One region of the Streptomyces sp. NPDC058751 genome, then DNA from elsewhere that is predicted to be linked to it. Evidence: riboswitches for the same ligand, from Rfam matches in the RefSeq annotation. Region 1 holds a riboswitch; the other holds the start of a gene.
The links. A riboswitch is a leader RNA that binds a small molecule or an ion and turns the genes downstream of it on or off. The one in region 1 is predicted to bind cyclic di-AMP.
Positions count from the first base shown of each region.

Region 1 (7,439 bases):
CTTGAGGATGCCGGCCGTGGAACCGAGGCGCTGCGAGCAGTACGAGCAGTCCTCCGGGCACAGGCCCGACTTCAGGTTGACGAGGTAGTTCAGTTTCACCCGTCGGCCGAACCAGTGACGGCGCACCTTGCCCGCCGCGGCCACCACGTCGAGTACGTCGTCGTCGGAGGTGGCCAGTACGGCCAGCGCCTCGTCGCGGGTCGGCAGCTCGCGCCGAAGCCCCTTGTCCACCAGCGTGTTCAGCAGGTCCATGAGGTCCGATCCTGGACCATGCGACCGCTCCCGGCCAAGGAGAGTTTGCACAACAGAGACGGTTCGACGTGTGGGTATTGCCACATCATGGGCACGCGGAGCGACCGTTAGGGTCTGTGAACTGCCTACAAATCACCGCCACCGCGAATGCGGCGAGACCCGGAGGACACATGGCGTTCGGCTGGATCGACGAGCAGGCCGAGGCGCGCCGCCGGGCCGGACTCGTGCGTACGTTGCGCCCCCGCCCCGCCGAGTCGCCGCTCCTCGATCTCGCGAGCAACGACTACCTCGGGCTCACCCGCCATCCGGAGGTCACCGAGGGTGCGGCCGCGGCCGCGCGCCGGTGGGGCGGCGGCGCGACGGGCTCCCGGCTCGTCACCGGAACCACCGAACTCCACGGCGAGCTGGAACGCGAACTGGCCGACTTCTGCGGCTTCGAGTCCGCGCTCGTCCTGTCCTCGGGCTACGCGGCCAACCTCGCCGCCGTCACCGCGCTCGCGCCGCACGGTTCGCTGGTCGTCTCGGACGCGGGCAACCACGCCTCCCTGATCGACGGCTGCCGACTGGCCCGGGGCACGACGCAGGTGGTCGGTCACGCGGACCCCGACGGCGTGCGCAAGGCGCTCGGCACCCACGACGGACCCGCGGTCGTGGTCTCCGACACGGTCTTCTCGGTGGACGGCGACGCGGCCCCGCTCGCCGGACTCGCCCTCGCCTGCCGGGAGTACGGCGCCGGACTCGTCGTCGACGACGCGCACGGGCTCGGTGTCCTCGGCGACGGCGGCAGGGGCGCCCCGCACGCCGCGGGGCTCGCGGGGGACCCGGACGTCGTCGTGACCGTCACCCTGTCCAAGTCGCTCGGGAGCCAGGGCGGCGCCGTCCTCGGCCCGGCGGCCGTCATCGACCATCTGGTCAACGCGGCGCGCACCTTCATCTTCGACACCGGCCTCGCTCCGGCGGCGGCCGGCGCGGCGCTGGCGGCGCTGCGGCTGCTGCGCCGTGAGCCGGAGCGGGCGGCCCGGGCGCGCGAGGTGGCCAGGGCGCTGCACACGCGGCTGACGGCGGAGGGTCTCTCCGCGGTACGACCGGACGCCGCGGTCGTCTCCGTGCGGGCACCGTCCCCCGAACGGGCGGTGCGATGGGCGGCCGACTGCCGCGAGGCGGGCCTCGCCGTCGGCTGTTTCCGTCCCCCGTCGGTGCCCGACGGTGTTTCACGACTGCGGCTGACGGCCCGCGCGGACCTCACCGAGGAGCAGATCGGGCACGCGGTGGACGTGATCAGCCGGAACCGGTGAACAGGTGGAGCGATCGGTCGACGATCGGGTGGAGCGATCGGCCGGTGGTCCGCAGGGGCGGCCGGCCGGTGGTGCGGTGGAACGGTGAACCGTGCGGGGTCAGTTCAGTCCGGTGATGAACCCCTCCCAGGCGTCCGGGCCGAACAGCAGGGCGGGTCCCGCCGTGTTCTTGGAATCGCGCACCGCGACCATTCCGGACCATGGTCCGGTGCTCGGGCGTGCCGTCTCGACGCAGTTGTTCATCCCGGTACTGCGGCTGCTGCGCAGCCATCGCACATGGTGCAGAGAAGTGCTGGAAGGTACGTACCGAGGCATTGCAGACATGACGTGCCTCCTTACGCGCCGTCACCTATCCCGGCGATGTAGTCCGACGAGTCCTCGGGCGAAAGGGCGTGGAACTGAAGGGCGTTGAAGGCCTCGGTGTAGGCCTGGAGGTCTTCTTTCCGTTCGAGATAGAGGCTACTCGTCAAGTGGTCGAGAACAACCACATCCAGATCGGTTGTGTTCGGAAATGAGAAAATAACGAAAGGGCCGGTCACCCCGATGTGCGCCCCGGCAGCGAACGGCAGTACCTGGAGCCGCACTTGGGGCAGGGCGGCGGCCTCCCGCAGCCGGCGCAGCTGCCGCGCCATGACGTCGGGGCCTCCGACCTCCCGCCGTAACACCGCTTCGTCCAGGACGGCGGACAGTTCGAGCGGCGGGTCCGAGCGCAGTACGTCCTGCCGGGCCAGGCGCACTTCGACCAGGGCGTCGAGCTTGCTCTCCTCGAGTCCGCCCACGGCGGCCCGTGTCACCGCGCGGGCGTACTCGGGCGTCTGCAGCAGTCCGGGTACGACCGAGGTCTCCAGGGTGCGCATGCCGCTGGCGCTCGACTCCAGGCTGATGAAGTCGCGGTAGGCCGGCGGGAGCACCCCGCGGTACGCGTGCCACCAGTGGTGCCGCCCGTTCCCCTCGGATCCCGCCAGGACGACCAGCAGGTCGCGCAGTTCGGGATCCTCGACGCCGTACGCGTGCAGCAGGCGCTCCACATCGGCCGGTTTCACCCCGCTGGTGCCGGTTTCGATGCGACTCACCTTCGACTGGTGCCAGCCGAGCAGGCGGGCCGCCTCTCCGCTCGTGAGACCCGTGCCCGCGCGGAGCGCGCGCAGTTCGGCACCGAGCTTGCGGCGGCGCACCGCGGGACCGTGCTGCATGACTGTTCTCCTTACTCCTTCCAAGTCGTCCGAATACGCTCTGCCGACGCAGAGTTCACCGCATCGAGCGACAGATATATGCATTACTCGGTGGATCGCACCCGCGACCGGCCCGGTAATGGCAGTCTGGCGCAAGCACCAGTCCGGGACCGTACTCGAACCATCCGCTCGGTGTCGGGTTCCGGTCCCGTGGGAAAGGGACGAACGTCGCCATGGCAGACCATCAGGAAGCATCCGTCACACTGCCGAGCGATCCGGTCTCGGTTTCCGCGGCCCGTAAATTCGTCGCCGACGTCCTGTCCGAATGGGGTCTGCCGGGGGACTGCGAAGTGGCCGAGACCGTACGTCTGATCGTCTCCGAGCTGGCCACCAACGCCGTGCAGCACACCTTCGGGCAGTCGCCCACCTTCACGGTCGGCGTGTGCCTCGACCGCGAGGAGCGTCTGCGCATCGGTGTCACCGACAGCCATCCGCGCTTTCCGAAGAGGCTGCCCGCGGCCGTCCAGCAGGACAACGGCCGCGGCATGGTGATCATCCGCTGGCTGACCGCCGAGTGCGGCGGCAGGCTCACCGTCCGCCCGACCCGGGAGGGCGGCAAGACGGTCTCCGTCGAGATCCCGTGGACGGTACCGGTCCGGCCGGTGCCGGCCGGGTGGCCTCAGGAGCCCTGAGGCGCGTCCTCCCGGCGCCCTCGGACATCGGGCCGGGCAGCGGCCCGGTGCCGTCCGGCCCGCCCGAAGGCACCGCGCAGCAGGGCACGGAAGGCGTCGGCCGCGGGCGCCGTCACGTCCGTCCGGTGGACGACCGAGATCGTACGGCGCAGGTCCCCCGGCTCCAGCAGCCTGGTGCCCACCGGCGTCGCCGCCGTGGCCGCCACCATCTCCGGTACGACCGCGACCCCGAGCCCGGCGCTGACCAGCGCGCACACCAGGGCGTACCCGGGGGTCTCGACGAGCACGGCCGGTGTGGCCCCCGCCTCGGCGAGCGCGGCCTCCACCCCCTGCCGGGGAGGGTGGTCCGGGGCCATGCTGATCAGCGGCTGCCCGGCGAGGCCGGCGAGCGGCAGCCGCGTCGAGCCGTCCGCGAGAAGGTGACCGGGGGCGGTCACCAGCACCAGTTCCTCGACCAGGAGGGGCTCCACGGTCACGGACGAGGGGAGCGGTACCGGCGGGGCGGGCTGGTAGGCGTGGGTGAGCGCCAGGTCCACCTCGCCGGCGGCGACCGCCGCGATCCCGTGCGGCGGTTCGTGGTCGGCGACCGCGAGCGCCACGTCCGGGTGGGCCCGGCGGAAGGCGCTGAGCACGGGCGGCAGCAGATGGATGCCCGCCGTCTGGAAGGTGCCGAGCCGCAGGGTGCCGCCCGACAGCCCCGTCAGACGGGCCAGTTCGTGCCGGGCCAGCTCCATCTCGTCGAGGACCCGGCGGGCCCGTACGACCAGCAGTTCACCCGCGCCGGTGAGCCGGGTCCCGCGGTGGGAGCGCACCAGCAGCGTCGCCCCCGTCTCCCGCTCCAGCTTCGCCACCTGCTGGGACAGCGCCGGCGGGGTGTAGCCGAGGCGCTCGGCGGCCCGGGTGATCGACCCCGCCTCGGCGATCGCCACCAGCGCCGCGAGCCGCGTCGGGTCGTACATCGCGCCCCTCCCGGTCCCGTCGGGACCCTGCCCGGTCTAAACGACTGCTTAAGACCGGCCCAGATTATTCGACATACCTGCTGAAGGCCCGTGCCGGGCAGTCTGAGGGCATGGACGCACAGCTCATCGCCTTCACGGGCGTCGCCGCGGGCATGGTCGCCATGCCCGGCGCGGACTTCACCGTCGTCGTACGCAACGCGCTCGTCTCCCGCCGGGCCGGGGTCGCGTGCGCCCTCGGCATCGCGGGCGGGCTGCTGGTCCACACCGCGCTCGCCGTCGCCGGGGTCGCTGCGGTCCTGGCCGCCGTGCCGACGCTCTTCAGGACGCTTCAACTGCTCGGCGGGGCCTACGTGCTGTACCTGGGCCTGCGCACGCTCCGCTCTTCGGGCCGTCCGGGTGAGGCGGCGGCCGGCGGGACGGCGACGGGGGCGGCGGGCTCCGGCGCGGGCGCGCACGGGAAGACGGCGGGGGAGCCGGGCTCGGCCGCGGCATCGCACGGGGCGGCGACGCGCGAGGCGGGAACGCGGGAGACGGTCCGGCGGACGCGTCCGCTGCGGCAGGGCTTCGTCACCAACGCGCTCAACCCGAAGGCGCCCGTCACCTTCCTCAGCCTGCTCCCGCAGTTCGTGCCCGCGGGCAGCCCCGCGATGCCGCGGACCCTGCTGCTCGCGCTGATCGTGGTCGCCCTGGCCCTGGTGTGGTTCCCGGCGGTCGCGCTCCTGGTGGACCGGCTCGGACGGTGGCTGCGCGGGCCGCGGGCCGCACGGGCCGTGGCGGGGCTCACCGGCGGCGCCCTCACCGTCCTGGGCCTCGTCCTGGTCCTGGAATCCCTCGGAAGCCGATAGGGCGTCGGAAGCCCGTCAGGGGCCCGTCAAGGGCCCCAGGGCCCTGGGGGCCCGCTCCGGGGCGGCGGGGTCCGCCGCCCCGGGCGAAAGGGTCAGCCCACCCTGCCGTACCAGACGCTTCTCGTCCAGATCTTCTGGAGCTTGACCACTTCCCCGGTCTTCGGGGAGTGCCAGATCTTGCCCTTACCGGCATAGATGCCGACGTGGTACACGTTCCGCCCCGAGTGGAAGAACACGAGGTCACCGGCCTTGCGGCGCGAGGCCGAGACGTGGTGCGTCTTGTTGTACTGGGCCGCGGCCGTACGAGGCAGCTTCTTGCCCGCCTTCTTGTACGAGTAGAGCGTGAGCCCGGAGCAGTCGAACCGGTGCGGCCCCGTGGCGCCCCACTTGTACGGGGAGCCGTGCTTCGACGCCGCGACCTGGAGTGCCCTCGTCGCGACGGTGGCCGCCTCGGCCTCCGACGCGGCGCCGGGAACCACGAGGCTGCCGCCCACCGCGGCAAGGGTGAGCGCCGAGGCCGTACCGGCCCGGGTCCACAGCGACGGGACACGATTGAGCGCAGTCATGCGCAACCCTTCGTCAGCCGCCTGTGAAGGATGACCTGTCGGATTCGGGCTGGCGAAGTTGCCCGGCCGCGGTTGCGGCTTCACCCCAAGGACCGCCCGGAAACTGCTCCGGCGGCCCGTCTAGCTGGGTCCTCCACTCCTGCCGATGCACTTCTGTCGACCGGGCATCCGGGCGGCGGCAGGACTCGGCGTCCGCCCGGACCGCCCCGCCGCTGTGGCGGGGGCTTGTCGTCGGAAGGGATCTTGACTCATCAGAGTCGGAAAATCCGAGCGGAACCGGCGTTTTGTGGGCTTACTCACCACTCACCCGTTCTAGTGAACATCCCTCCGTTCGAGCACGTGTTGGGGACACCGACGAGGCCCGCACCTGCGGCGAAGGGCCTCATCCGGCTTCTGGGCCCCGCGTGTTGCGCAACTCGGAGGGGTCGCGGAAAGGATCGAGGAATACGCCATCGGGGGGTACTCCATCCGGTCCGTTTGAGTCGTCGTCGGCCGTCATGGGGATCCGGCGGGTACGGGACCTTCGGTGGGGGTTCGTCAACTTCCCGGCCCGGGCGGCACGGTGACCCGGGCCGCCCGCCGCTCTCCGTCGAGCACCCGCAGGGCCTGGGCCAGCGTCGGGGCGTGCACCTCGCTCTCGCCCCGCTGGTGCATCAGGGTGAGGGCGTCCCGCAGGGCCACCGCCTTGCCGACCAGTGCCTGAGCGGCCCTCAGACCGCCGTAGGTGTCTCCGGGGCGGGACGGGTTGATCCGGCCGAGCAGGTCGACCACGTCGAGATAGCGGTCGATCAGCTCGGCCTCGGCGCGGGTCAGGGCGGGCAGCGGGGGAAGGTCCGGGATCATCGGCCGCTCACCTCGCGCCGGGCGTCCGGGAGGAGGGCCTGCGGCCCGGGACGATCCGGTCGATCAGCCCGTGGGCCAGCGCCTCCGGGGCGTCGAGGACCCTGTCGCGCTCGATGTCCGCCGCGACCCGCTCCGGACTGCGTCCCGTGTGCCGCACGAGCATCTCCTCCAGGATCTCGCGGGTGCGGACCAATTCCTCCGCCCGGACGGCCAGATCGTCGGCCCGTCCCTCGACCGGCTCCGGGAGCGAGGGCTGCCGGAGGAGGACGCGGGCCCCCGGCAGCGCGAGCCGCTTGCCCGGAGTCCCGGCGGCCAGCAGCACCGCCGCGGCCGACTCCGCCCGGCCGAGGCAGATCGTCTCGACGTCGCAGGCCACGAACCGCATCGTGTCGTAGATCGCGGTCATCGCGCTGAAGGAGCCGCCCGGGGAGTTGATGTACAGCGAGACGTCCCGCTCGGGCGCCCGGTGCTCCAGGTACATGAGCTGCGCCGTCACGTCGCTCGCCGAGGCGTCGTCGATCGGTGTCCCGAGGAACACGATCCGCTCGCCGAGCAGCTTCGCGTACGGATCCAGGGTCCGCGCCCCCGTGCTCGTGCGTTCGGTGAACTCGGGCAGGACGTAGCGGGCGGACGGGCTGTCCATGGCGCGCCTCCTCAGATCGATGTCTGTAAAAAATGTACAGGACGTACGTCTCTGGGGAAGGGGGCCATGCCGAGAGCGAAAGCGGTGGTGCCGCCGGACGGGAGGTGGCCGAAGGGGGCCGCGCACCGCCGGCCGGGGGGATCCCGCACCCCGCGGTGTGCGGAAGGCCCGG
Region 1 covers NZ_JBHYPZ010000008.1:102,501-109,939, reverse strand. The annotation lists gene bioB (biotin synthase BioB) at 1-252, opposite strand, end outside; gene ACFW6B_RS10415 (8-amino-7-oxononanoate synthase) at 423-1,547, shown strand; gene ACFW6B_RS10410 (DUF397 domain-containing protein) at 1,647-1,871, opposite strand; gene ACFW6B_RS10405 (helix-turn-helix domain-containing protein) at 1,883-2,740, opposite strand; gene ACFW6B_RS10400 (ATP-binding protein) at 2,953-3,411, shown strand; gene ACFW6B_RS10395 (LysR family transcriptional regulator) at 3,399-4,370, opposite strand; gene ACFW6B_RS10390 (LysE family translocator) at 4,481-5,215, shown strand; gene ACFW6B_RS10385 (C40 family peptidase) at 5,308-5,781, opposite strand; cyclic di-AMP (ydaO/yuaA leader) riboswitch at 5,785-5,966, opposite strand; gene ACFW6B_RS10380 (hypothetical protein) at 6,319-6,624, opposite strand; gene ACFW6B_RS10375 (ATP-dependent Clp protease proteolytic subunit) at 6,632-7,267, opposite strand.

Region 2 (7,439 bases), on a different contig from region 1:
GGTGGCACGTCGTCGGCGTCGCCGTCATCGTCGGCGCGCTGACCTTCGCCCCGGACCACCACCAGTCGGCGGACTTCGTGTTCACGGAGTTCGTCAACAACACCGGCTGGGGCAGCGGGGTCTACGTCGTGCTCGTCGGACTCCTCATGGCCCAGTACACGTTCACCGGGTACGACGCCTCGGCCCACATGACGGAGGAGACCCACGACGCCTCCACGGCCGGGCCGAAGGGCATCGTGCGTTCCATCTGGACCTCGTGGATCGCCGGGTTCGTCCTGCTCCTCGGCTTCACCTTCGCCATCCAGTCCTACGACGGGGCGCTGGGCTCGGCGACGGGCGCACCCCCGGCGCAGATCCTGCTGGACGCGCTCGGCGCGACGGCCGGCAAGCTCCTGCTGCTCGTCGTGATCGGCGCCCAGCTGTTCTGCGGCATGGCGTCCGTGACCGCCAACAGCCGCATGATCTACGCCTTCTCGCGCGACGGCGCGCTGCCGTTCTCCTCGGTGTGGCACACGGTCCACCCGCGCACGCGGACCCCCGTCGCGGCGGTCTGGCTGGCCGCGCTGGGCGCCCTCGCGCTCGGACTGCCGTACCTGATCAACTACGCGGCCTACGCGGCCGTGACGTCGATCGCGGTGATCGGCCTCTACGTCGCGTACGTCATCCCGACCCTGCTGAGGGTGCGCAAGGGCGACGCCTTCGAGCGCGGGCCCTGGCACCTGGGCCGCTGGTCCCGGCCCGTGGGGGTGATCGCGGTCGGCTGGGTGGCCGTCATCACGGTCCTGTTCATGCTGCCCCAGGTCTCCCCGGTCACCTGGGAGACGTTCAACTACGCCCCGGTCGCGGTCCTGGTCGTCCTCGGGTTCGCCGCGGCCTGGTGGCTGGCCTCGGCCCGGCACTGGTTCCTCAACCCGGAGCACCAGCGCACGATCGCCCGGGAAGCCGCCCGCAAGGGTGCACCCGAACCGGTCGATCCCTGACCTTGCGGGCCTTCGGCGCGGCCGGGTCACCGATACCCGATCGGAGTCCCGGCCGCGTCCCGCTATGCTCGGGGATGCATCGGCGCGCTCCGGTGTGCCGTGCCGGTGTTTTCCGGTGCGGGGACCCTTAGCTCAATTGGCAGAGCAGTGGACTTTTAATCCATTGGTTGTGGGTTCGAGTCCCACAGGGTCTACGGAAGAGCCCCCGGTTCGGATCGCTCCGAACCGGGGGCTCGCTTCGTTCCGCCGGGGTGTCAGCCCGCGGAGAGCCCCGCGCGCTCCGTGAGTTCGGGCAGCGGCAGGGTGTGCTGGGTCTGGAGGACCTTGGCGCGCAGGTAGCGGACGTTGTGGTCGGTGGTGAAGACGCCCGTCGGCACGCGCCGGGAGACCGTGACGCCGAGTTCGCGGAGCTGGTCGGCCTTGTCCGGGTTGTTGGAGAGCAGGTCCAGGGAGCCGATGCCGAGGGCCCGGAGCATCTGGGCGGCCGCCGTGTAGTCGCGGCCGTCCTCGGGCAGGCCGAGGGCCGCGTTGGCGGCGTAGGTGTCCAGGCCCTGGTCCTGGAGGGCGTACGCGTCGAGCTTGTTGTAGAGGCCGATGCCGCGGCCCTCCTGGCGCAGGTAGAGCAGGACGCCGCCGCGGTCCGCTATCCGTTCCACCGCCTCGCGCAGCTGGGGTCCGCAGTCGCAGCGGGCCGAGCCGAACACGTCGCCGGTCAGGCACTCGGAGTGCAGTCGCACCAGCGGGTTCGCGCCGATCTCGCCGAGGACGACGGCCAGGTGCTCCTCGCCGTCGTCGAGGCCGTGGAAGGTCACGAGCTCGGCGTCGACCGAGTAGCCGTCGCCGAAGCGCAGGGGTACGCGGACGCGGGTGCGCACGGTGGCGGTGGGGTGGTCGCGCATGGTGTCTCTCCGTCCGGCGGGTTCGCACGAGCTGTGCTTCAGATTTGAAGCACAGCCTCGGAACGAGACCCTACATCTGCTTAAAACTTCAAGCAACGGGGGTTCGGGCCCGCGTCGAGCGCTTCACGAGGAGCAGGAACGGCGCCGCCACGGCAGATCCTCCCCGGGAGCCCCGGGATCCCCGCTCTGGATGGCCCGGGTGATGGTTCCGCAGATCTCCTCCAGCTGCCCCACCTGCTCGGGCGTCAGATGGTCGAAGACCGCCGTCCGTACCGTCTCGACGTGCGCGGGCGCCACCCGCTCCAGGAGTGCCATGCCCTCGTCGGTGAGGACGGCCATGTGTCCGCGCCTGTCGGTGGGGCAGCCCTCGCGGCGTACCGTGCCGTCCTTCTCCAGCCGTGCCACCGCGTACGTCAGCCGGCTGCGGGTGATCTTCAGGGCCTCGGCGAGGTCGGTCATCCGCAGCCGCCGGTCCGTAGCCTCGGACAGCCGGGACAGGATGGAGTAGTAAAGGTGGGGCATCCCCGCCTCCGCCTGGAGCCGGCGGTCGATGGCGTCCGCCAGGAGGGAGCTAGCGGAGATGTACGAGCGCCAGGCGCGCTGTTCGGCGGCGGAGAGCCAGCGGGTCGTCATGAGACCAGTCTAGGTATTGTTTAAAACTTGAACCACTGCGCTCGGCCCTGTGCGCGTGCGACCGGAGGATGCGTTCCGATGCCCCGTCCCTACGTCCTGCTGTCCGCCGCCGTCTCCCTCGACGGCTTCCTGGACGACACCGGCCCCGAGCGGCTGCTGCTCTCGGGCCCGGCCGACTTCGACCGGGTCGACGAGGTGCGGGCCTCCAGCGACGCGATCCTGGTGGGCGCGGGCACCCTGCGCACGGACAACCCGCGGCTCCTGGTCAACTCCGCGGAACGGCGCGCGGCCCGCGTCGCCGACGGCCGCCCCGAGTACCCGCTGAAGGTCACCGTCAGCGGATCCGGCGAACTGGACCCGAAGGCGCAGTTCTGGCACACGGGCGGCGAGAAGGTCGTCTACACGACGGACGGGGGCGCGCCGCGGGCCGCCGCCGCGCTGGACGGCCTCGCCGGCGTCGACGTCGTCCCGACCGGCCCCGCACTCGACTGGCGCGTGCTGCTGGAACACCTCCACGACGTACGGGGCGTGCGCCGCCTCATGGTCGAAGGGGGCGGCAAGGTCCACACCCAGCTCGTCGGCGAGCAGCTCGCCGACGAACTGCAGCTCGCCGTCGCCCCCCTCTTCGTCGGCCAGCCGGACGCGCCGCGGCTGTTCGGGACCGGGAACTACCCTCCGGGGCGGATGCGGCTGGTGGAGACCCGGCCCGTCGGCGACGTCGTGCTCATCCGGTACGTCCCCACCGCGCCCGGCACCGGCCCGCTCGCCTCCGCCGCGGACCGGCGCTGGCTGGAGCTCGCCTGCGAGCTGGCGGAGCTGTGCCCGCCCTCGGGGACCGCGTTCAGCGTGGGCGCCGTGGTGGTCGCGGCCGACGGGACCGAGCTGGCCCGGGGCCACTCCCGCGAGGGCGGCGACCCCGTCGTGCACGCCGAGGAGGCCGCCCTCGCCAAGATCGACCCGGCCGATCCCCGGCTGGCCGCCGCCACCGTCTACAGCAGCCTGGAGCCGTGCGCCCACCGCGCCTCACGGCCCGTCCCGTGCGCCCGCCTCATCCTCGACGCCGGTGTGCGGCGGATCGTCACCGCCTGGCGCGAGCCCGACACCTTCGTCACGGACGCCGACGGGAGCGGGCTCCTCGCGGCCGCGGGCGCCGAGGTCGTCGTCCTCCCCGAGTACGCGGCCCGCGCGGAGGCCCCCAACGGGCACCTCGCGGACCGGGCGTCCGCGTCGCCGGAGGGGCGTGTTTAAACGGATGTGCTTCGGGTCCCGCGGATGGCGTACACTGGTCTCAACGACGCGGGGTGGAGCAGCTCGGTAGCTCGCTGGGCTCATAACCCAGAGGTCGCAGGTTCAAATCCTGTCCCCGCTACTGAAGGCCAAGGGCCGGAACTCGGATTCACGAGTTCCGGCCCTTGGTGTTTTCACCCCGTCGCAGTTCAACGCGGCCCCCTCTTCACGGCCGCACCCCTGGCCCGGTCACCAACGGTGACCGACCGTTTGCCTTTGCATGACAACTGACCGGCCGTCAGGAAAATCGATGCAAGCGACATCCGGTCAACTCGCCCGTTTTTCGTCACCCATGACCCCAAAGTCCAGGCCAAGAGCCGTTAATGATCAGCCGGAACAGCTTGGAATTCGGTGCCTGGGTCTATTAACGTTCGATAACGCAGCGCGGTCGTCACAACCGTCACAAGAGACGGCTCCGTGCGCACGCGCCGAATCCCGCAAGGGAACCGGGGACCCATCTCGTGGGGTGAATCGAGCGTAATCCGCCGTGGAGACACGGTGGCAGTACGCCCGTAGGAGACCTTCCTGCTCCGAACCCGTCAGCTAACCCGGTAGGCGGCAAGGAAGGAAAGGAGTGCGCCCACGTGGCGTCCAACCGGCCCGCTCAGCCAACCCCGTTCGCGCCGAACGAAACGCACACCTTCGGCTACGGCAAGGACGAGGGTCCCTGGGAGGAGTGGAATCCCACCGCGGATTCCGTCGCTCCCGTCCGCGGCCGGCACCGCACGGGCAAGCAGCGCAGCGGCGGCGGAGGACTCGCCCGCAGCTCCACGGTTCTCGGCGTCGGCGTCATAGCCGCAGTCGGAGGCGGTGGCATCGCCAGCGCCTCTCCGGACCAGGCGCCCGTCTCCATCTCGATGCCCGACCTGTCGTCGGTCACCGAGTCCGCCAAGGCCCTGGTGACGGACGGCGGATCCAGCACTCCCCAGGGCTCCACGACTCCGCTCACCACCGCCGGTCTGACCAGCGTCGACGAGGCCCATGGCGCCACCGACGCCGGTGAGGCGCTGCGCGACCGCATCATGCAGCAGGCCCAGTCCCAGCAGAACCGGGCCGACACCGCCACCCAGAAGGCCGCCCAGACCGCCGCCGCGCAGAAGGCCGTCCAGCTCGCAGCCAAGCAGCAGGACGAGGCGGAGGCCAAGGCCGCCGCGGTCAAGGAGAAGGCGGAGGAGGCGGCCAAGGAGAAGGCCGAGGCCGAGCGCCTCGCCGAGCTCGCCAAGAGCTACGCGCTGCCGACGTCCTCGTACACCCTGACCTCGACCTTCGGCGAGGCCGGCGCCCTGTGGTCCTCCGGCTACCACACCGGGCTCGACTTCGCGGCGCCCACCGGCACGCTCCTCAAGGCGGTCCACAGCGGCACCGTCACCGAGGCGGGCTGGGCGGGAGCGTACGGCTACCGCACGGTCCTCACCCTCGACGACGGTACGGAGCTCTGGTACGCCCACCAGTCGTCCATCAGCGTCACCGTGGGCCAGAAGGTCGCCACGGGCGATGTCATCGGGCGGGTGGGCGCGACCGGCAACGTCACCGGGGCGCACCTGCACTTCGAGGTGCACCCGGGCGGCGCCGCCACCGGCATCGACCCGACGGCGTGGCTCCAGAGCAAGGGCATCAACCCCTGACCTCCGATCTCCGGCAGCCCTGACGTCAACCCCCCCCGGCGTCAGGGCTGTTGGTCGTCCGGGCGCGGACGACGGCGCGCGCGGGCCCCGGAGCCGACGGAATATGCCTGTCCGGCAAGGGCGTTGACGCCGGACATGACTTCTCTTCGCAAGCTCGGTCCGTCCGACCTCGAGGTCTTCCCGCTCTCCCTCGGGGGCAACGTCTTCGGCTGGACCGCCGACGAGACCCGGTCCTTCGCCGTGCTCGACGCCTACGCGGCCGCGGGCGGCAACTTCCTCGACACGGCCGACTCCTACTCGGCCTGGGTCGAGGGCAACGAGGGCGGCGAGTCCGAGACCGTCATCGGCAGATGGCTGAAGAGCCGCGGCAACCGCGAGGACATCGTGGTCGCCACCAAGGTCAGCCAGCACCCCGCGTACCCGGGGCTGTCCGGAGCCAACATCAAGGCCGCGGCCGACGCCTCGCTGCGCCGTCTGGGCACCGATCACATCGACCTCTACTACACGCACTTCGACAAGCCGGAGGTGCCGGTCGAAGAGATCATCGGCGCCCTCGACGAGCTGGTGAAGGCCGGCAAGGTGCGGTACATCGCCGCCTCCAACATCTCCCCGGAGCGGCTGCGGGAGTCCCTGGAGTTCTCCGACCGCGAGGGCCTCGCGCGGTACGTCGCGCTCCAGCCGCACTACAACCTGGTCTCGCGCGACACCTACGAGGGCTCCCTGCTGGAGGTCGCCTCCCGGGCCGGTCTGGCGGCCGTCCCCTACTACGCGCTCGCCGCCGGTTTCCTCACCGGCAAGTACCGCCCCGGCACGACGGTCGACTCGCCCCGGGCGGGCGGCGCGGCCAGGCACCTCGCCACCGAACGCGGGCCGCGGGTCCTCGCCGCCCTCGACGAGGTCGCGGGCGCCCACGGCGTCGCCGTCCCGACGGTCGCCCTCGCCTGGCTGGCCGCACGGCCGACCGTCGCCGCGCCGATCGCCTCCGCCCGCACGGTGGAGCAACTTCCGGCCCTGCTGGGGGTCGCCGACCTGGTGCTGACGGACGACGAACTGACACTCCTGTCGCGGGCGTCGGCGTGACACCCGGGCCGCCGGCGCGCGGCACCGTCGCCGCCCGTCGGGAACCACGGGACGGCTTTCAGGCGCGGTAAGGGTCGTACGCGGGACGGGGGGCCGGCGCGGAGGCCTGCGCCGGCCGGCCGTACGGTCGCGCCGGCGGGACGACGTACCCGTACCCGGGAGCCGGCCAGGGCGGCGGCGTGGGCAGCGGTGCCGTGGCGCGGGCCGCGTGGGCGAGGGCCGGACGGGCGATCTCCCGGCGGCGCCACAGCTCCTCCAGCAACTCGCGCTCCCGCACCACGAAGTCGGTGCCCGCACGGCCCCGGCGCCCCCGGTGACGCAGGAACGCCAGCGAGGTGGCGTACGCCTCGTACTCCGCCACCGAGCGCGCCGCGCCCTTGCCGAGGTGGTGGCCGGCGTACTCCCGCGCGAGCCGCCGCGCCCGCATCGAGCCGAGGGCCCACGGCTCGGCCGCGCCCAGCCAGCCGGCGGCCGTGTACACGGGCAGCTCGGCGCGGACCGTCCGCAGCTCGCGCTGTCTGGTCCAGACGACGAGCCAGGTCAGCAGCCCGAACGCGGGCACCATGAACGCCGCGTACACCCCGAAGAACCCGAACCGGCCGAAGCGCGGCGAGCCGTTCCAGAGCGCGTGCATGCCCATCGCGAGCAGCAGTCCGGTGAGGGGGAGCAGCACCCGGCGCACACGCCGGCGTTCGGCGGACAGCGCCGCGACGCCGAAACCGATGCCGGTCAGCACGGTGAACAGCGGATGCGCGAAGGGCGACATCACCACACGGACGAAGAAGGTCGCCGCGGTGACGGAGGCGAGCCCGCTCTCCCCGCTGAGCCGGTCGGTGCCGAAGGCGTTGCCGAGGTAGAGGATGTTCTCGGTGAAGGCGAAGCCGGTGGCGGTGACCCCGGCGATGACGACACCGTCGACGATGCCGGTGAAGTCC
Region 2 covers NZ_JBHYPZ010000047.1:21,318-28,756, reverse strand. The annotation lists gene ACFW6B_RS33490 (amino acid permease) at 1-980, shown strand, start outside; tRNA gene ACFW6B_RS33485 (tRNA-Lys) at 1,102-1,174, shown strand; gene ribA (GTP cyclohydrolase II) at 1,235-1,879, opposite strand; gene ACFW6B_RS33475 (MarR family winged helix-turn-helix transcriptional regulator) at 2,003-2,512, opposite strand; gene ACFW6B_RS33470 (dihydrofolate reductase family protein) at 2,591-3,760, shown strand; tRNA gene ACFW6B_RS33465 (tRNA-Met) at 3,808-3,881, shown strand; cyclic di-AMP (ydaO/yuaA leader) riboswitch at 4,216-4,372, shown strand; gene ACFW6B_RS33460 (M23 family metallopeptidase) at 4,384-5,424, shown strand; gene ACFW6B_RS33455 (aldo/keto reductase) at 5,560-6,504, shown strand; gene ACFW6B_RS33450 (PrsW family intramembrane metalloprotease) at 6,563-7,439, opposite strand, start outside.
Region 2: it holds a riboswitch for cyclic di-AMP, as region 1 does, so the genes downstream of both, ACFW6B_RS33460 (M23 family metallopeptidase) here and ACFW6B_RS10385 (C40 family peptidase) in region 1, are expected to answer to the same signal.